4 regions of the Enhydrobacter sp. genome follow, and region 1 is predicted to be linked to each of the others. Evidence: predicted binding sites of a transcription regulator. Region 1 holds the regulator's gene; each other region holds the start of a gene.
The links. The regulator LexA, encoded in region 1, represses DNA repair genes until DNA is damaged. The targets are predictions, from matches to a motif close to TGTTCNNNNTGTGTTCNG.

Region 1 (4,897 bases):
CGCCGGTGATGCTAGGGAGTAAATCCTGCTCGAGAATGAAATGGTAACACGCGCCGCGCCCTCCAATGCCTCTGCCGTCCCGCAGGAACGTCCCGCCGGTCTGGCGGTCCGTTTGCTGCCCGGCCTCGTCCTGTGCGGTGCGGTTACCGTGGTGGCCATCGTGCTCGAGGAGGTTGAGGCCCGCCTGTTCGGACGAGCGTGGATCGAGGCGTTGGTGCTGGCGATCCTGGTCGGCACGATCGTGCGGACGGTCTGGACGCCGAGCCAGCGCGCCTTTGCCGGCATCTCCTTTTGCGCCAAGACGCTGCTCGAGGTGGCCGTGGTCCTGCTCGGCGCCTCGCTCAGTGCCGCCACCCTCATGGCGACTGGGCCGGCATTGCTGGCCGGCATCGCCGCCATCGTCGTCGTCTCGATCATGGCGAGCTACGGGATCGGCAGGGTGCTCGGGCTGCGCCATCGACTGGCCGTCCTGGTCGCCTGCGGCAACTCGATCTGCGGCAATTCCGCGATCGCGGCCGTGGCGCCCGTGATCGGCGCCAGCGGCGAGGATGTCGCGGCCTCGATTGCCTTCACGGCGGTCCTGGGCGTGGCCGTGGTGCTGGGGCTGCCGTTCCTGCCGGCGGTCGCCGACATGAGTCACCTGCAATACGGCGTGCTGGCCGGGCTGACCGTCTACGCCGTACCGCAGGTGCTGGCCGCCACTGCGCCGATCGGGACGATCGCCGTCCAGATCGGCACGTTGGTGAAGCTGGTGCGCGTCTTGATGCTGGGGCCGGTCGTGCTGCTGCTGACCCTGCTGACCCGCCGTCTGCGCGATCAGGCGGACGTGGCGCCGCCGCATGTCACGGCGGGCGATCGGCCGAAGAAGGGCAGGCCCGGTCTGCACAAGCTCGTGCCGTGGTTCATCATCGGCTTCCTGCTGCTGGCCCTTCTGCGCTCGCTGGGACTTCTGCCGCAATTCGCACTGGCGCCGGCCGCGGCGCTCGCGAACTGGTTCACCATCATCGCCATGGCGGCCCTCGGCCTCTCGACCGACCTGCGTAGCGTCGCGCAGGCGGGCGGGCGGGTGACGGCGGTGGTCACGCTGTCGCTGGTCGTGCTCGGCGCGATGAGCTTCGGCCTGATCCATCTGATCGGTATTGCCTGAGCCGGCCGGCCGGCTGGCCAGCCGCGGGCGGCACCCCCATGATCTCGAGCAGCCTGTCCACGGCGATGCTCCGGTGCCGTTCGGAATGCTGGACGGCATGGAATGCCCGTTCCGGCAGCGCGACCTTGACCCGATGGAGGAGACCGGCCTCCAGGCTGGGGGCCGCGACCGAGGCGGAGATGGCTGTCGCACCGAGGCCGGCCTCCACGGCGGCGCGAATGGCTTCGTTGCTGGGCAGCTCCAGGGCGACCTTGACCTGATCCAGCGAGACGCCCGCCGCTTCGAGCGCCGTCTCGAATTCCGAGCGGGTCCCCGAGCCTGGTTCGCGCAGCACCCATTCGGTTCCGACGAGCTCGGCGAGCTCGATCCGGTCGGCCCTGGACCAGGGATGGTCCCCGCCGACCACGACGACGAGCTGATCGCGCGCCACCTCGGTCGCGATCAGCATTGGATCATCGATGGCGCCCTCGACGAAGCCGATTTCGGCAAGGCCTTCATGGACGGCGGCCGCCACCTGCGCCGTGTTGCCGACGCTCAGCCGCAGATCGATGGCGGGATGAGCGCGCCGAAAGGCGACGAGGTGCCTCGGGAGCCAATAGCTGGCAATCGTCTTGCTGGCGTGAATGGCGAGGGTGCCGCGCTGCAGGCCGCCGAGCTCGGACAGGACGAGCTCGGCCGCCTCGGCCCGCGCGAGAACGGCGCGGGCCTCGTTCAGGAAGAGCACGCCCGCCTCGGTGAGCTCGATGCCTCGTCCGACGCGATGGAAGAGCTTGGCGCCGTGGCGCGCCTCCAGTGCGGCGACCGCTGCGCTCACCGCCGATTGCGCCAGATGCAGCGACTCGGCGGCGCGCGTCATATGCTGGCGCTCGGCCACCGCCACGAAAACGCGAAGCTGCTCCAGCGTCATGCGCGGCACGATAGCCTCCGATCCCGGCGCATGCGACTCGCCATCCGAACGTGCCGCCGGCGTCGAAGATCAGTGGTAGCGGCGATAGAGTCCCGCCAGCCGGCCCTGGATCTTCACCCGGTCGGGCCCGAAGATTCGGGTCTCGTAAGCGGCATTGGCGGGCTCGAGCGCGATCGAGGCGCCTTTCTTGCGCAGCCGTTTCAATGTTGCCTCGGCATCATCGATCAGTGCGACGACAATGTCGCCCGTCTCGGCCGTATCGGCGCTCTTGATGATCACGATGTCGCCGTCCTGGATGCCGGCCTCGATCATCGAGTCGCCCTGCACCTCGAGGCAGTAGTGGGCGCCGGAGGCAAGCAGGGACACCGGCACGTCGATGGTCGTGGAGTTGTCGCGCAGCGCCTCGATGGGCGTGCCGGCCGCAATCCGGCCGTACAGCGGCAGGCTGAGGGCATGCGCCTCGTTCGCCACCTGGAAGGCGCCGGCAAGCGGCGCGCGCTCGCCGCGAACGACCTGCGGCACGAAGCCTTCGCGCGGCTCGGCCATGCCGGAACGGCGCGCCTCGACGAGGAGGGGCGTGACGTTGGGGGCCGGCAATCCGGCCGCATCGGGAAGCTTGAGGACCTGCAGCGCCCGCGCCCGATGAGGCAGTCGACGCAGGAAGCCGCGCTCCTCCAGGCCGGTGATCAGCCGATGGATGCCCGATTTCGACTTCAATCGCAGCGCCTCCTTCATTTCATCGAACGAAGGCGATACGCCGGCGTCGTTCAGACGCTTGTTGATGAACAGCAGCAGTTCGCTTTGCTTGCGGGTCAGCACCGACTTCTCCCCAAACCAACTACCAGATTTCGGAACAAATCCTGAAACCCGCTACATGTTCTAGTTTAGTTCCCGGATCAGGTCAAGTTTTCCAGAGGAAACTGGGGATCAATAGCCGCCGTCGAGGGTGCCGAGATCAATGACCTGGACGGTATCGCCGGCCTTTCGCGCCGGATCGTGGGGCGGTCGGACGAGGAAGGCCCCGGAGCCCGCCAGCACCGAAAGCATCGAGCTGTCCTGGATCTTGTGCGGTTCGACGCTGAGACCGCCGTCCGGGGCCCGGTCAAGCCGGCTGCGGACATAATCCTCCCGCGTATCGTTGGCCTTAAGATCGACGGCAAGCCGTGCCGGACGGGTGGCTGGAAGATCACCGGACCGGCCAAGCATGCGCTCGAGCGCCGGCTTCAGGAACAGAAGCGCGCAGACCATCGTCGAGACGGGATTGCCCGGCAGGCCGAGCACGCGAGCCCTGTCTCGTCCGGCGAACATCAGGGGCTTTCCGGGCCGCATGGCGATGCGCCAGAAGTCCATCGTGAAGCCCTGGGCCTTGAGCGCATCCTGCACGAGGTCGTGGTCGCCCACCGACGCGCCGCCCAGGGTGATCAGGAGGTCGTGCTGGGTGCCGGCGGCAATCCGATCCTGGATGAGGACGGCGTCGTCGCGGGCAATATCGAAAAGGCTCGGCTCGCCGCCCCAGCCGCGTACCAGGGCGGCGACCGCGATGCCGGAGGAGGAGACGATCTGGTTGCGGCCCACCGGCTCGCCCGGCATCACGAGCTCGTCGCCGGTCGAGAGGATCGCCACGCGCGGTTTGCGGTAGACGCCGACCCAGGGCACGTTCATCGCCGCAAGCAGGGCGACGTCGCGCGCAGTGAGCCTGCGCCCCGCGGCGAAGGGAACGTCGCCCGCCTTGAAATCGAGGCCGGCCCTGCGGATGTGCCGGCCCGGTGTCGGCGCCTCGAGGATGGTGACCTTCCGGCCGTCGGCCTCGGTATCCTCCTGGATGACGATCGAGTCCGCTCCCATCGGCAGCGGGGCGCCGGTAAAGATGCGGACAGCCTCGCCGGGCTTCAGCGCTTCATCGTGGGAACCGCCGGCGGGCGCCTGGCCGGCCAGCGTGAGAACGGTCGGCACTGCCGGAACGTCCTCGGCGCGGACGGCGTATCCATCCATGGCAGAGAGATCGGCCGGAGGCTGCGTGAGCCGCGCGGCCGGTAGATTGGCCAGGACGCGCCCCGCGGCATCTGCCACCGACACGAGCTCCGCCGGCAGCGGCGTGAAGGCGGTGATCACACGGGCATGGGCTTCGCGAACGGTCAGCATATCATCGGTCTCTGTCGAACGTTCCCGACTTGCCGCCGGACTTGTGCAGAAGCTTCACTTCCGAGATCACCATGCCGCGATCGACCGCCTTGCACATGTCGTAGACTGTGAGGGCCGCGACGGACGCCGCTGTCAGCGCCTCCATCTCGACGCCGGTGCGGCCCCTGATCCGGCACGTGGCCTCGATGTCGACCGCATGGCGGCCGGCATCGAGCGAGAGCTTCACCTCGACGGCGGAAAGCGCCAGCGGATGGCAAAGCGGGATCAGCTCGGCGGTGCGCTTGGCGGCCATGATGCCGGCAAGTTGCGCCACCGCCAGCACGTCGCCTTTGGCTGCCTTCCTGTCCTTGATCAGCGCCAGCGTCTCGGGCTGCATGACGACGCTCGCCTTCGCCATGGCCATGCGCTCGGTCTCGTCCTTGGCGCCGACATCGACCATATGGGCGTTGCCGCGCGTGTCGAAGTGGCTGAGCGTCCTGCTCATGCCGCCTTCACCAGGATTTCGCGCACCGCGCTTTCGACGTCGGGCTTGCGCATGAAGCTTTCGCCGATCAGGAAGGCCGAGGCGCCGACCCTGGCCATGCGGGCCAGATCGGCCGGCGTGCCGAGCCCGCTCTCCGCCACCAGCACGCGATCCTTCGGTACCTTGGGTGCGAGCCGCTCGGTTACGGCGAGATCGACGGCAAGCGTCTTGAGATTGC
Region 2 (4,897 bases), 2.6 Mb from region 1:
AACGATCTGATGAGCGGTCTGCCGTCGGCGAAGATCACCATTGCCCACGACGGCCATCCCACCGCCTTCGCCGATCGGCTGGTGGCGGCCGAGCTGAAGAGGCGGCTGATCGGACCGTGAGCAAGCGAGCGCCTTTCGCGCTCAGGATCGAGCGCCGAGCCAATGGCGTGCTGCTGCTGTCGGCCGATCGCGCGCTTGCTCGCGACTATCCGTTGCCGATCGACGACCTTCGGCACGCGGCCGAGCGGCGGCCGCGTGCTCCTTTCCGCGCCCAGCGGCTCAGCCATGCGGGAGCCTGGGCGAGAACCGGCGCCATCGCTTCCTGGCTGATCGCGCAGGGTTATGGGCCGGAAAGCGCGCCGGCTGCGATCCTGTCCGGCGACAGCCTCGAGCAGGCGCTCTTTCGGCTCGGCGCAGCCCGAGCCGGCCTGGCGGTCGCGCTGCTTTCGCCCGGCGACTCGCCGTCGGACGACCCGGGTCGCCTGGACGAGGCGCTTGATGTCGTGCAGCCGACGCTGGTCTTTGCGCAGGATTCCGGCGAGCGCGCTCGGATGCTCGACCGCGCTGCGACGGGCGGCGCGCAGATCGTGACGGTGGATGGCCGGCGCGGCCTCGCCTATGGCGCGCTCGCCAACTGCCCGGTCGATGCCGCCGTGGCCGAGCGACAGCTGCACATCACCGCGGACACACCGGCCAGCATCCTGTGCGCTTCGGATTCGGCTGGAGTGCTCAAGGCGGTCGTGAACACGCACGGCAATCTCGCCGCGGCGGCCGCGATGGAGCGCACCGCGCGAGCGCTGCTTCGAGCGGACGCTGGCGCCGCCGTATGGGGCATGGCGGAGACGGCCGGCGTCGGCTTCGCGCGCGGCCTGCCGCTGCCGGGTCTTTGCGCCAAGCTCGTGCCGATGGCCGATCGCTACGAGCTGCGCGTCAAGGGGCCGAACGTGACGCCGGGCTACTATCGGAACGCCGAAGCGACGCGCACCGCTTTCGATGAAGCCGGCTTCTTCAAGACCGGCCATGCCGCGCGCTGGATCGATCCGGCGGTTCCGGAGAGGGGCCTTGCCTTCGATGCCGTTTCAGCCCGGTTGCAATCCGGATGACACTTCTTCTGCAAATGCCGCTTCGACGTTTACAGCGCACCACCGGCAAGGGATGTTGCGCCACGGGTCTGGGAGCCCGCAGACGGAGAGGAGACGACAGATGACGAAGTCGATGCTGGTCACGGCCTCTGCCCTTGCTTGCGTTCTTGCGGCGTCCGCGTTCGCACAGACCTCGACCGCGCCGGCCGCGGCGCCCTCGTGCAAGGCGCAAGCCGCGGACAAGAAGCTGGCCGGCGCCGCACTCACGAGCTTCATGAAGAAATGCGAAAGCGATGCCACGAAAGCGTGCGACACCGCCGCCGCCGACAAGAAGCTGGCTGGCGCGGCCAAGACGAGCTTCACCAAGAAGTGCGTGTCGACCGCCGTCGGTAGCTGATCGCAGCTACACGAAGCTCGGTCGGCGGCGCAGCGTCTCGCGATCGAAGCCGGATACTTTGCGGTAGCGGTCCAGGATCGCCTGCAGCTCGGCGGTCGAGATCACGTCCTCGATGCGCTCGAACGGTCGCCCGCCGGAGCGCTGCCACACCTCGCGCAGGATCGAATCGGGCGGGTTGGTGCGGTTGGTCAGCACGACCTGCGCGGTGGCGGGATTGCGCACAGCCTCATACTCGACGAGCGCCCCGGGCGTCGCGCCGCGCTTCTTGATCTGCCCGGCGAGGCAACGCGCGTCGATGATGGCCTGGCTCGCGCCGTTGGAGCCGCGCGGATACATCGGATGGGCGGCGTCGCCCAGAAGTGTGACGCGACCGAAGCTCCAGCGCTCCAGCGGATCGCGATCGACCATCGGATATTCCAGGATCTCCTCCGTGCTCTCGATCATGCCGCTGACGTCGAGCCAATCGAAGGTGAGGCCGGCGAAGGCCGGCATCATGTCGGACAATCGCCCGCGGCCGGTCCAGTCCTGGCGCGCCACCTGCGGTCGCTCGAGCTCGGCGACCCAGTTGATCAGCGGCCGGCCGTCGGTCTCCGAGGTGCCGCGGCGGATCGGGTAGATCACCGTCTTGCCGACGGTCAGCCAGCCGGTCGAGACCATGATGTCGCCGCCCAGAAAGGCGGGCCAGGGCGTGGCGCCGCGCCACATGTTGACGCCGGAGTATCTGGGCGGCCCTTCGTTCGGATAGAGCTGGCGGCGCACGGCTGAGTGGATGCCGTCGGCGCCGATGGCGATCCGGCCGCGATACGCGGCGCCATTGTCGCAATGGAGGATGACGGCGCCGGGCTCCTGCTCGAGGCGGAGACAGCGGTGGCCGAGCTGCAGGGCGTCGTCGCCCAGCCGCTCATGCGTCGCCGCGAGCAGTACCTCGTGCAGATCGGCGCGGTGGATCGAGAGCTGCGCCCAGTCGTAGCCGGCGAAGCGGCCGCGCGGCTCCTTGTGGATGAACTGGCCGTGACGGCTGTAGTAGCGGAGCTCGCGCGTCTCGATGGCGTGCCGGGCAAGCTCGTCGGCCAGGCCCAGCTCGGAAAGCTCGCGCATGGCGTGCGGCAGCAGGTTGATGCCTACGCCGAGCGGCAGGAGCTGCGGCGCGGCCTCGAAGACACGGCAGGAAATGCCGGCCTGGTGGAGGCTGAGCGCCAGCACCAGTCCGCCGATGCCGCCGCCTACGATCAGGATATCGGGAGAGGAGTCGCTCATTCGGGCTTGGTCCCGCGCCTCGCGATGATCTCGGTCCAGCGGTCGGCCAGCTCAGCCGGACTCGGTGTGAGGATATCGACAAGCCGCTTGTCCAGGCGCGCCACGATCTCCGTCGGCGCACCGTTGGGTGCGATCATGTCGGAACCGCCTGCAGGCGCATAGGGCACGATCAAGCGGATCGGCTGTTCCGGCCAGGCAAGGGCGGTTCCGATCGCGAAGGGCCAAGGCCACAGGCCGGCCAAGACGGGACCAATCAGTCGACGTCGCATGGCCGTCATTGAACCAAAGAGAAGGTCGATAGTCGATACAACCTATACGAGCTTTACTTATGGTGTATGCGTTCTATACTTGTTCCCGTCGAGAGGCCGGAGAACGGGCATGCAGGCGAAGGTGCGGACGGTGGCGTTTCAGGGTGTGGATGTGCTGCCGATCGATGTCCAGGTGATGATCGCGCCGGGACAGCTCGCCTTCACCGTGGTCGGTCTTGCAGACAAGGCGGTCGGCGAGAGTCGGGAGCGGGTGCGGGCGGCCTTGCGCGCCTTGGGGTTGGCCCTGCCGCCGCAACGCATCACGGTCAATCTCTCGCCGGCCGACCTCGCCAAGGAGGGCAGCCACTACGACCTGCCGATCGCGCTCGGGCTCCTGGTGGCGATGGGGGTGGTGACCCGAGAGAGCGTGGCGGGCTTCGTTGCATTGGGCGAGCTTGCGCTCGATGGCTCCCTGACGCGCGTGCCGGGCGTGCTGCCGGCCGCCATTGCTGCGGCGTCGACCGGACGCGGCATCATCTGTCCGGCCGCCTGCGGCGGCGAGGCTGCCTGGGGCGGCTTCCAGCCAGCGGACGATCCCGATCGGCCGCCGGTGCTCGCCGCGCCCACCCTGCTGGCGCTGATCAACCAACTGCGCGGCCAGCAGACCCTGCCGGCGCCGCAGGCGCTCGTGTCCGAGGACGAGGTCTCTTACCCCGATCTCGCCGAGATCAAGGGCCAGGAGACGGCCAAGCGCGTGCTCGAGATCGCGGCGGCTGGCGGCCACAATCTCCTGATGATTGGCCCACCCGGTTCGGGCAAGTCGATGCTGGCGGCGCGCCTGCCGGGCCTCCTGCCGCCGCTCGAGGCGGAGGAGGCGCTGGAAGCGACGATGCTGCGTTCGCTGGCGGGCGAGACGGGCGACGGAAGGCTGTCGCGAAGGCGCGCCTTTCGCGATCCGCATCATTCGGCGACCCTGCAGGCCCTGGTGGGCGGTGGGGCGCGCGCCAAACCGGGCGAGGTGTCGCTCGCCCATCATGGTGTGCTGTTCCTCGACGAGTTGCCGGAATTCAGCCGCGCCACCCTCGAGGCGTTGCGCCAGCCGATCGAGACCGGTCGCATCACTGTCGCCCGCGCGGCGGCGCACGTCACCTATCCGGCCCGCTTCCAGCTCGTGGCGGCAATGAATCCCTGCCGCTGCGGGCATCTCATGGAAGCCGGGCGCGGCTGCGGACGGGCGCCGCGCTGCGGCATCGACTACCAGGCCAAGCTCTCGGGGCCGCTGCTCGATCGCATCGATCTCTGCATCGACGTGCCGCCGGTCGACGCGGCCGATCTGGCGCTGCCGCCGCCGGCGGAAAGCTCGGCCGACGTGGCGGCCCGGGTCGCCGTGGCGCGCGCCGTCCAGCGCGACCGCCTGACGGCGCTCGACCGGAAGGGCAAGCTGGTCGAGATCGAGAGCGAGCCCAGCGCCGGCCTCCTGTCGGAGCGGGCCCGCCATTGGAGCAAGCCGCGCTGCAATGCCGATACCGACGGTGCGTTGCTCGCGGCCATCGCCGAGCCGGATGCCGAAGGACGTGCCTTGCTGACGCGTGCTGCCGAACGGCTGGGCCTCTCGGCGCGCGCCTGGCACCGCACGCTGCGGGTGGCACGCACGCTCGCCGATCTCGACGGCTCGGATGCCGTGCGCCGCCTGCATGTCGCCGAGGCGCTGTCCTATCGCCGTGCCGAGGCGCGGCCGGCGCTGGCGGCGTAGCGTCAGATCGAGACCACCATGCCGTCCTCGGCGGCTTCGCAGGCGAACGCCTCGCGACAGCCAAGCATGTCGGGGCTCATATGGGTCAGGATCACGCGTCTGGCGCCGATCGCCGGCAGGTGCGCGACGAGCGTCTCATAGTCGAGGTGGAACTTGACCT
Region 3 (4,897 bases), 1.5 Mb from region 1:
CGCCAGGTGAAGGAGACCGGCGGATGGTCCGGCAGGAGCGCGACCGTCTCGATCGGCTCCGGCCGGGCGAGCAGGCGTGCAGGCCTCGGCCAGTGGTTCGGCCACGTCGTGTCGCTGCCGGGCGCCATAGCAGGTATGCGGCGCACCGAACGCTCGGGCACGTCGCTCGACACGGGCGCAATCCGGTAGATCGCATGCTCGCCGACGCGATTGGCGAGCGTGTCTACGAGGTCCGAGATATCAGGCGCAGTTTTCTCGACCAGTGAGCTGATGAGCTGCCGGCGCACAAAAGGCTCGGCGATGGTCGCCGTCAGCGTGATCACCTCGATGCCGAAGCCCGGATCGATTGTCTCGACGCGATCGCAAAGCAGCCGGGTCAGGCGCTTGCTGTCCCGCACCGGCTGCGCGGTGCCGACCCGCACAGCTTGCATGCGATTATCGACGCGGTGACACAGGAGATCCAGTCGTCGTGCGCCGAGGCCTTTATCCTCGAGCGCGGCGCAGAGATCGACAACGAGCTTGCCGATGTACCGAGCAATCGTCTCGGCCGCGCCGATCGGCTCAGCGAAGGCGCGTCTCACCTCGATGAGATCGGGCGGTCGGATGGGCTCGATCGGTTCGGCGCTCCGGCCGAGAGCCTGCTCGAGGCGCCGCCCGAGCTCGGGCCCGAACCGTAAGGTCAGCGGGGCGCGCGGCTGCGCCACAAGGTCTTCGACGCGCTCGAAACCGAGAATGCGCAGGTCTGCGGATATGGGAGTCGGAAGGCGCAGCGCTTCCAGCGGCAACCGAGCAATGGCGGATGCGCCGTGTCCGGGCGGTGCGACCAAGGTTGGTCGTGCGACATAGCGCGCCAGCGCATGAGCCGCGCCCCAGCTATCGGCGACGGCTGCGCGCGCCGCGACGCCCGACATCGCCAGCCGACCTATGAGCGCGTCGAGCATCGCCGGCTCACCGCCATGAAGATGATCGGCGCCGGTCGAGTCGATAACGATTCCGTCCGGCGGGTCGGCTGCGGCGATCGGCGCGAAGCGCTGCAGAATCCACACAGCGAGACGCTCCAAAGCTTCGGCATCTGCTGCAGGATCGGCGTCCTGGATGATGAGGCCGGGAACGAGAACCTGAGCTTTCGTGACCGGCATGCCGACCCGAAGCCCCGCGGCGTGAGCGGCGGCGTCCGCCGCCAGCACCACCCGCCTGCTTCCTTCGCGGCCGATCAGGACGAGCGGCGCCTCAGCGGGAGGCGCCGCGTCGCCAGCCTTCCGCCGCAGCCGGTCGGTGGACCAGGTCGGCAGGAAGAGCGAGACGACCCGTGTCATCGCACGCCTCCAACTCGAAATCTGCACTTTCACCCGCGCGTGCGCGGATGAGTTCGACAAGCCAGCGATGCCGGCCAACGCCCGGCACGGGTAGCGGTGACGACGGCAGGACCGAGACGCGCCATCGCGTTGTCGCCGCGGTCGGCTGGCCGAAATCGGACGCCTCAGTCTGCCGGCGCCAACGGCGCAGGGCGATGCCGATCGTCTCTGTGCCTTCGGCGGCCAGCTGGAGCCGGCGCGAGGCAGTCATCGACAGGCGAGCGGTCTCCGCTATGACTGCACCCAAACCGCCGTGCCGTAAGCCTTCCTCCATGCAGGCCAGAACCGTCTTGTCGTCACCAACCTCCGCGTAGATCACGCGGTCCGGTGAAAGACCGGCCTGGGCGAGCGCCGGCGCGAAAAGATCGGCCTTGGTGATGCACCAGAGCACCTTGCTCTTAGTCCGCGAAGCAATCCCAGCTGCGAAGAGCGCCGCGGCCGCGCCATCGATCGTGCCATTCCCGCCGCCAGCGACCTCGTGAAGCGCACCAAGAGTGAGGCCCCCGCCGGGAAGTCGTGAATCGATCTCGGCGATCCCGAACGGGAGGACCGATTTGGAGCGCCTGCTTCGGCATTCGAGCTTCTCGATCTGCGCGCGCAGGGCTTCTATGGCGGGCTTCGGCCGCACCGTCGTCACTGACCTCCATGGACGGACTAACGATCATGTTCCCTATTTGTTCTCTTTCCGCTAAGATGAGTCAAGCGTGGGACGTGAGCGCGATCTGGCCGGGGCGAAGGAGAGAAGGTGATAACTGAGGTCAGAGCCGATTTTGTGGTGCACCTTGCACCCAACCAGCATATGTTGGGTGCATGGTGCATCAGGAAGCGATTCATGGCGGCCGCATCTAAGAAGTCAGTCCGGACGTCTGTCATCCTGCCTGAGTCCGCTCATGCCCGTATTCAGGCGCTTGCGGACAACAATAATGTTTCGGCGGCATGGGTTATCCGGGCGGCCATCATGCAGTTTCTTGAGGAGCATGGCGAGGAGACACAGCTCCCGTTAAAGCTGCCGAAAATGAAGAAGGGGGCGGGATGAGCTCAGAAGCGATTCGAAGGAAGGTCGCTCGGATCCGCGCGGGTGCGAAGCCGAGAGTGCTGGATCTGTTTGCGGGTTGCGGTGGGCTTTCGCTTGGGTTTCAGGCTGCGGGGTATGCGCTGCAGGCTGCGGTCGAGTTCGATCCTGATGCTGCACGTTCGCATGGACTGAACTTTCACGGGGGCGATCCAAAGCACAGTCGCGCTCGCGATATAATCACGACACATCCAGAGCAAATCGTGGCAGAGCTGGAGCTTGGTCCCGTAGCAAACGCCGTCGATGTTATTGTCGGGGGTCCGCCATGTCAGGCCTTTGCACGGGTTGGCCGGCCGAAGCTGCGTGAGATCGACGCCCATCCGCAAGCATTCCGGCATGATCCGCGAGCGCGTCTTTATCAGGAATATCTGAGATACGTGGACGCTTTCCAGCCTCTCGCAGTCCTGGTCGAGAACGTGCCCGATGTTCTCAATCACGGCGGCCAGAACATCGCGGAAGAAATCGGCGAAGTGCTTGAGGATAAGGGCTATGTCTGCGGTTATACGCTGCTGAATGCCGCCTTTTATGGCGTCCCGCAAATGCGGGAGCGCATGTTCCTCGTCGCTTATCGCCGAGAGATCGCCGACAGAGTGTCGTTCCCCGAGCCTTCAAACTGGCTGGTGCTACCGCCCGGCTACGAAGGTTCGCGCGCCGTCGCACTGAAGGTGCTGAACGGACACCTCGAAGAGGCGCACGACTACCATGAGCCGCCAATCGCGAGTCCGAAACTGCCCCCGGCGGTGACGGCCGAAGAGGCCCTTGGAGACCTGCCACCGATTTACGCCCGGGATCAGCTTGCGGCGGGTGACCTGCGCCGTGGTGCCCGCCGCTTCGATCAAAACGTGCCCTATGACGGCAGGCGCAAAATCTCGGCGTATGCGCGCCTGTTGCGCTCCTGGCCGGGATTCGAAGCTCCGGAGGAAGGCTTGCGGGATCACGTCATCCGTTACCTGCCACGCGACTACGAGCTGTTCGCGCGTCTCAATCCAGGCGATCAATATCCGCAGGCGTGGCAGCACGCCATGAACATGCTGGCCGAGAAGATCACTGAATTGCGGCGCAAGGGTAAAGTAGTGCGCCAAGGCTCCGCTGAATATGACCGTTTGCGCGATGCCATCGTACCTCCTTACGACGCCACAAAGTTCCCGAACAAATGGCGGAAGATGTGGCGTGACCAGCCCGCCCGCACTTTGATGGCGCATCTCGGCAAGGACAGTTACAGCCACATTCATTACGACAGCGAGCAGGCGCGCACGATCTCCGTGCGCGAGGCGGCCCGGCTGCAGTCCTTTCCTGATGGCTTTGTCTTCTGCGGAACGATGAATCCGGCATTCCGGCAAATTGGCAACGCCGTGCCGCCTCTTATGGCGAAAGCGCTCGCAGAAACGATGATGATCGCCCTCAGGGGCAGGGAGGAGCGGGACGATCATGTCAGCAGAAGAGCGGCAGCAGCAGTTTGAGGTCGCAATTCGCGCTCAGCCGGGCATCCGGCCGGAAGCACGGATTGCGAAGAACTTCGGCTTCTCAAACAGCGCCCGCGTGATTGAGGGCGGGCTCTTTGCCTGCACGAACAATCTGGAGGCCTACTCGGCCGGTTTGGCTGCGGGTCGTACTGCGCCAATTGAGCAGTTCATCTTCCTGTGCGTTCTGACGTTCCCACCGCAGGACGAGGTTTATTTCGCGGTCACGGTCACCGCTGAGGCCGATCGGATTAACAAGGGTTTGCTGAAGCTGTTCCACGAAGGCGAGGAGCGTAACAAGCAGCTCGTCGCCGCATCGAAGAAGGCCGGCAGCATCAGCAACAATGTCAAATTCTACATAACCGACACCGGAGACATCTTTTTTCACAACCACGACTTTCGGGAATCACTGCGAAGTGCCCCTGGAGAACCGGCGCTCGATCCGGATTGCATGGCGAAAGTCGATTCCATTCTCTTCGCCATCTGGCCTCCGGCAGCTTCCGCCCGCCGGAGCCTGCTTGCACGTGAGTTCGTCGGCTATCTCGGAAGCCTGATCGGGCGCGAAAAGGTCCACGAGTTACACGTGTGGGCCGATGCCGGTGCCGTCAGCCCGGGTATGCAGCGGTTGCCTGCTACAATTCCAGTTGCCGAAATCGAGACGGCAGTGACGTCGCTCGGCGGACACTATCCCGGTGGAGAGGTACGGCGGTTTCACGCCGCGATGAATTTCCTCCCGCACAAACACTTCGTGATTCTCGCTGGACTCTCGGGTACCGGGAAGACCCAGCTTGCGCTGAAATATGCGCGAGCGGTCCATGGCCTGGCAGCGAACAACATTCCGGATCCCTTTCTGTTCGTTTGCCCTGTCCGACCGGAGTGGACCGATCCGACGGGGCTCACCGGTTACTACGACGTGTTGTCGAACCGCTATGTTGTCCCGCCGTTTCTGGAAGCGGTTCTTCTTGCAACGGCGCACCGCGACTCGCCCGTGTTCGTCGTGCTCGATGAGA
Region 4 (4,897 bases), 450 kb from region 1:
GCCGTCATAGGAGCCGACGAAGACCTTGCCCTTGTAGAGGGCCACGCCCCTGTTCACGACATCGCAGCAACCCTTGTAGCCGATCTCGCGCGACACGCCGGGATCGAAGGTCCAGATCTTCTTGCCGGTGCGGGCGTCGATGGCGTGGACGATGCTCCATGGCGCGGTGACGTACATGACGCCGTCGACGACGACCGGCGTCGCCTCGACGCCGCGCGACGAGTCGAGACTGTAGGACCACACCAGGCCGAGATTCTTCACGTTCTCGGTATCGATCTGATTGAGCCGGCTGAAGCGCGTTTCGGCATAGTCCAGGCCGACCGTTGGCCAGTCCTTCGACGTTGCCGCATTGGCGCGGATCGCGCTCTCGTCGATTGCCGAGGTCACGGTCTTTATGTGCTCGACCGATCCCTTGGCCTGTTGCCCAGGCACGTCAGCAGCAACAATGACCGTTGCCGCCACGGCGGCTGCCACGATCGAGAAAAATTTTGAAAGTTGCCGAACAAAATCGGCACGACCGGCAAGACGTTCCATGACGACCTCCCCGCTGGTCTGTGACGCCCGAAAGCGTCCTCGAACGAGGCAGGGACGGTTGGCGCGATGTACCGAATTCGGACGCTACGCTGCAGCCAAACCTTACTGCGCTCGCAGCTGATCGCGATGAAATGTTGGCGGGCGCCGGGAGGGCCGTCAACAGAAGGAACGGGCGGTTCTTCCCGTTCTTTTGTTGCCGCCGGAATGAAAGGGGCGGTGCTGTGCGTGGGGAACAGCACCGCCCGCGACCGGAGACAGAGGCTTTGAAGTCCGGTCGAGAAAGCCTAGTCGTCCTCGTCCTCGTCGCTCTTGCCGCCGTCCATCAGCGCATCGGCGACGATGCCGGCATTGGCCCGGACTTTCTGCTCGATCGCCTGGGCGACCTCGGGATGCTCCTTGAGGTAATTCTTGGCGTTCTCGCGGCCCTGCCCGATGCGCTGGCCGTCGTAGGAGAACCACGAGCCCGACTTCTCGACCACCCCCGCCTTCTCGCCGAGATCGATCAGCTCGCCGACCTTGCTCACGCCTTCGCCGTACATGATGTCGAACTCGACGACCTTGAACGGCGGCGCCACCTTGTTCTTCACCACCTTCACCCGCGTGGCGTTGCCGACCACCTCGTCCCTGTCCTTGAGCGCGCCGATGCGGCGGATGTCGAGGCGGACCGAGGCGTAGAACTTCAGCGCATTGCCGCCGGTCGTGGTCTCGGGGCTGCCGAACATCACGCCGATCTTCATGCGGATCTGGTTGATGAAGATCACCAGCGTGTTCGACTTGGAGATCGAGGCCGTGAGCTTGCGCAGCGCCTGGCTCATCAGGCGGGCCTGCAGGCCGGGCAGCGCATCGCCCATCTCGCCCTCGAGCTCGGCCCGCGGCACGAGGGCGGCGACCGAGTCGATCACCAGCACGTCGATGGCGCCGGAGCGGACCAGCGTGTCGGCGATCTCGAGCGCCTGCTCGCCCGCGTCGGGCTGGGAAATCAGCAGATTGTCGATATCGACACCGAGCTTCTTGGCATAGACCGGGTCGAGCGCATGCTCGGCATCGATGAAGGCGCAGGCGCCGCCCTTCTTCTGGGCTTCGGCCACGCAATGCAGCGCCAGCGTCGTCTTTCCCGAGCTTTCGGGGCCGTAGATCTCGACGATGCGCCCCTTGGGCAGGCCGCCGATCCCCAGCGCGATATCGAGGCCCAGCGAGCCGGTCGACACCGCCTCGATCTCCAGCGCCTCGCGCTGGCCGAGCTTCATGATCGACCCCTTGCCGAAGGCGCGTTCGATCTGCGCCAAGGCTGCATCGAGCGCCTTGTTCTTGTTCTCCATGCCCTCTTTCTCGACCAGTTTCAGCGCTGCCGACATTGGCTGCCTCCTCCTTGTCCCACGCCCGCATCCGGGGCGGCAATGCGGATAAGTCCGCCGGAAAACAGCGTCAATGTACCTATTTTGTTCACGCCATCAAGGGGCGATTTAATGGCCTGAAAGAATTAAACTTATTGACATGTGTTCCAGCTCTGTTCCGAAGGCTCAACGGATCGCTTGTGAATAGCGGCGACAAGGCAAACGCTTCCATCGTTTGCCTCACGCCAACGCCCGTCATCTCGGTCCCAGCATGCCGGCCGACTTTAGCGCCGCGATGCCTCGCTCGTCGTAGCCGATCGCCGCCAGCACCGCCTCGTTGTGCTGGCCGATCTCGGGCGGATCGCTGACGAGCGGCGGCCGCCAGCCGAACATCTGGAACGGCAGCAGCGGCAGGCGCGTCTTGACGCCGCCCGGCAGTGTCGTCGACGCCAGTGAGCCGTTGGCCAGCAGGTGCGGATGGTCGAACAGGTCCTGCGGCCGCGCCACCGGCGCGAAGGAGATGTCGGCCTCGAGCGCCAGCCTCTCGATCTCGTTCTTGGTGTAGCCCTTGAATATTTCGGCGACCTTGGGCACCAGCCAGGGCCGCGCCTCGATGCGCTGGTTGTTGCTGGCAAGGCGGGAATCGGCCGCGAGCTCGGCCTGCCGGAAGACCTCGCAAAAGCGCTTCCACTGGCCATCGCTGGTGATGCCGATGAAGACCTGCTGATCGTCGGCCGTATTGAAGATCTCGTACACCGCCCACGAGCTCACGCGTTCGGGCATGGGCGGCGGCGCGGCACCGTTGATGGCGGTGATGGCGAGATGCTGGCCCATCATGAACACGACCGACTCGAACAGCGCGCTCTCGACCAGCCCGCCCTTCCCCGTCCGGTCGCGCTGCTTCAACGCCAATACCGTGCCGAAGGCGCCGAACATGCCACCCATGATGTCGACCACGGACGTGCCGGCGCGCAGCGGCCGGCCGCTGGGCCCGGTCATGTAAGCGAGCCCGCCCATCATCTGCACGACCTCGTCGAGCGCCGGCCGCTTCTCGTAGGGACCCGGCAGGAAACCCTTCAGGGCGCAGTAGACGAGGCGCGGATTGATCTTCTCCAGATGCTCGGGCCCGAGCCCGCGCTTGCTCATGGAACCCGGCGCGAAGTTTTCGATCAGCACATCGGCCGACTGCAGAAGCTTCTCCAGCACCTTGCGGCCCTCGGGCGCGTCGGCATCGAGCGCCAGGCTCTTCTTGTTGCGATTGAAGTAGCCGAAGAAGCCGGCGCCGAAGCCGCGCAGCTTGCGGGTGCGGTCGCCGTCCACCGGCTCGACCTTGATCACCTCGGCTCCGAGATCGGCCAGGATCATGCCGCACGACGGACCGAGGATCGTATGCGTAAGCTCGACGACGCGGACGCCTTTGAGAGGGGGTTCCATGCTCATCGGAGCATGCCGCTCCAGGGGCGCCTCTTGTCATGAGCGCCACTGGAGTGGCGCGCTCCTACGAGAACCACGTATCGATATCCTTTGTGAGCGGCAGACCGGCTGTCTCGCCGAGCACCCGGTGTCCCATACCGGCGCCGACAAGAAAAGCCTCCTGGTGGGGCACGGCGTTCGCCTTGAGCAGGGTGCGGATGGCCGGGCCGTCATGGCCCCAGCCGATCGCCTCGACCTTGCCGTCGAAGGCGCGATTGACGAGAGCGAGGAAACCGTCCCGTTCCGCCGCGTCGAGTGTGGGCACGGCATCGATATCGCCCAGCAGGAACAGCCGACCGCCGAATTTGCCGACCAGGGCCGCGACCGAGTTGCGCGGATCGACAACGATCTCGCCCTTCGGCCCGCGGCGCACCCGCGCGGCGAGCGAGAGCGGCAGGACGGCCGCCCCGAGATTGACGCCGGTGTCCATCAGCGTCGCGGTCAATTCCCGATAGGTGATGCCGAGCCGTTCCGCCCGCCGCACCCGCATCTTCGCGACCTCGGGATTGGGAGTCTTCCATGCCTTGGCCGACGCGCGGCGCCAGACCCAGGCCTCCCACGACATGTCGAAGGTGGGCCCGTTGTTGTGGCCGATACCTGGCCTGCGCAGCAGGGTCTCGACATTGGCATGCCGGCCCCCTAGACGGTCGAAGCGATCACCCATTGCGCTATCGTAATGCAAATATGATGCCAAGATCGAGCAGCGCCCAGCCAGGGAGAGACAGGTGGACGATTTTCAGGTCGATGTTCTGGTCGTCGGGGCGGGCAACGCGGCGGCGTGTGCGGCATTGGCGGCGCGCGAGGCGGGCGCGTCGGTCGCCATGCTGGAAGCCGCCCCGGAGGCCGAGCGCGGCGGCAACAGCACCTACACTGCCGGCGCCATGCGCGTCGTGTTCCACGGAGTGGACGACCTCGTCCAGCTCTACGATCTCACCGAGGACGAGAAGCGCGACGTCGATTTCGGCAGCTACAGCGCCGACCAGTATCTCGACGACATGGGCCGGGTGACGAACTATCGCTGCGATCCCGAGCTCACCGATATCCTGATCGGGCGGAGCTTCGAGACGCTGAAATGGATGCGCTCCAAGGGCGTGCGCTTCCAACCCTCCTACGGCCGCCAGGCCTTCAAGGTGAACGGCAAGTACAAGTTCTGGGGTGGCCTGGCGGTCGAGGCCTGGGGCGGCGGCCCGGGCCTGGTCGATCTCGAGCACAATGCCGCGGTCAAGGCCGGCATCCCCATCCACTACGAGACGCCGGCCGTGTCGCTGATTGAAGAGGACGGCGTGGTGCGCGGCGTGGTCGCCCGCCACAAGGGCCGCAAGATCCGGATCGGCGCCAGGGCGGTGGTGCTGGCCTGCGGCGGCTTCGAGAGCAATGCCGAGATGCGCACCCGCTATCTCGGCCCCACCTGGGACCTCGCCAAGGTGCGCGGCACGCGCTTCAACACTGGGGCCGGCATCAACATGGCGTTGGCGATCGGCGCCAAGCCGCACGGCAACTGGTCAGGCGGCCACGCCGTCGGCTGGGACATGAACGCGCCCGAGTTCGGCGACCTC

Region 2: a site for LexA is predicted at 3,075-3,092, ahead of OJF58_RS10370 (YifB family Mg chelatase-like AAA ATPase). Genes of this name have one in related genera too.
Region 3: a site for LexA is predicted at 2,020-2,037, ahead of OJF58_RS16915 (ImuA family protein). Genes of this name have one in related genera too.
Region 4: a site for LexA is predicted at 2,032-2,049, ahead of recA (recombinase RecA). Genes of this name have one in related genera too.

Annotation. Positions count from the first base shown of each region.
Region 1 covers NZ_CP126889.1:4,893,670-4,898,566, reverse strand. Annotated here, with positions in the region: gene OJF58_RS24385 (putative sulfate exporter family transporter) at 41-1,147, shown strand; gene OJF58_RS24380 (LysR family transcriptional regulator) at 1,080-2,054, opposite strand; gene lexA (transcriptional repressor LexA) at 2,124-2,873, opposite strand; gene glp (gephyrin-like molybdotransferase Glp) at 2,982-4,196, opposite strand; gene moaC (cyclic pyranopterin monophosphate synthase MoaC) at 4,198-4,680, opposite strand; gene trpC (indole-3-glycerol phosphate synthase TrpC) at 4,677-4,897, opposite strand, start outside.
Region 2 covers NZ_CP126889.1:2,061,319-2,066,215, forward strand. Annotated here, with positions in the region: gene OJF58_RS10345 (hypothetical protein) at 1-120, shown strand, start outside; gene OJF58_RS10350 (AMP-binding protein) at 117-1,103, shown strand; gene OJF58_RS10355 (hypothetical protein) at 1,216-1,479, shown strand; gene OJF58_RS10360 (flavin-dependent oxidoreductase) at 1,486-2,736, opposite strand; gene OJF58_RS10365 (hypothetical protein) at 2,733-2,873, opposite strand; gene OJF58_RS10370 (YifB family Mg chelatase-like AAA ATPase) at 3,115-4,737, shown strand; gene OJF58_RS10375 (MBL fold metallo-hydrolase) at 4,740-4,897, opposite strand, start outside.
Region 3 covers NZ_CP126889.1:3,367,994-3,372,890, forward strand. Annotated here, with positions in the region: gene OJF58_RS16910 (DUF6504 family protein) at 1-1,316, opposite strand, end outside; gene OJF58_RS16915 (ImuA family protein) at 1,231-1,983, opposite strand; gene OJF58_RS16920 (CopG family transcriptional regulator) at 2,101-2,391, shown strand; gene OJF58_RS16925 (DNA cytosine methyltransferase) at 2,388-3,887, shown strand; gene OJF58_RS16930 (hypothetical protein) at 3,856-4,897, shown strand, end outside.
Region 4 covers NZ_CP126889.1:4,445,774-4,450,670, reverse strand. Annotated here, with positions in the region: gene OJF58_RS22165 (PQQ-dependent dehydrogenase, methanol/ethanol family) at 1-534, opposite strand, end outside; gene recA (recombinase RecA) at 819-1,889, opposite strand; gene OJF58_RS22155 (CaiB/BaiF CoA-transferase family protein) at 2,124-3,308, opposite strand; gene OJF58_RS22150 (hypothetical protein) at 3,367-4,005, opposite strand; gene tcuA (FAD-dependent tricarballylate dehydrogenase TcuA) at 4,067-4,897, shown strand, end outside.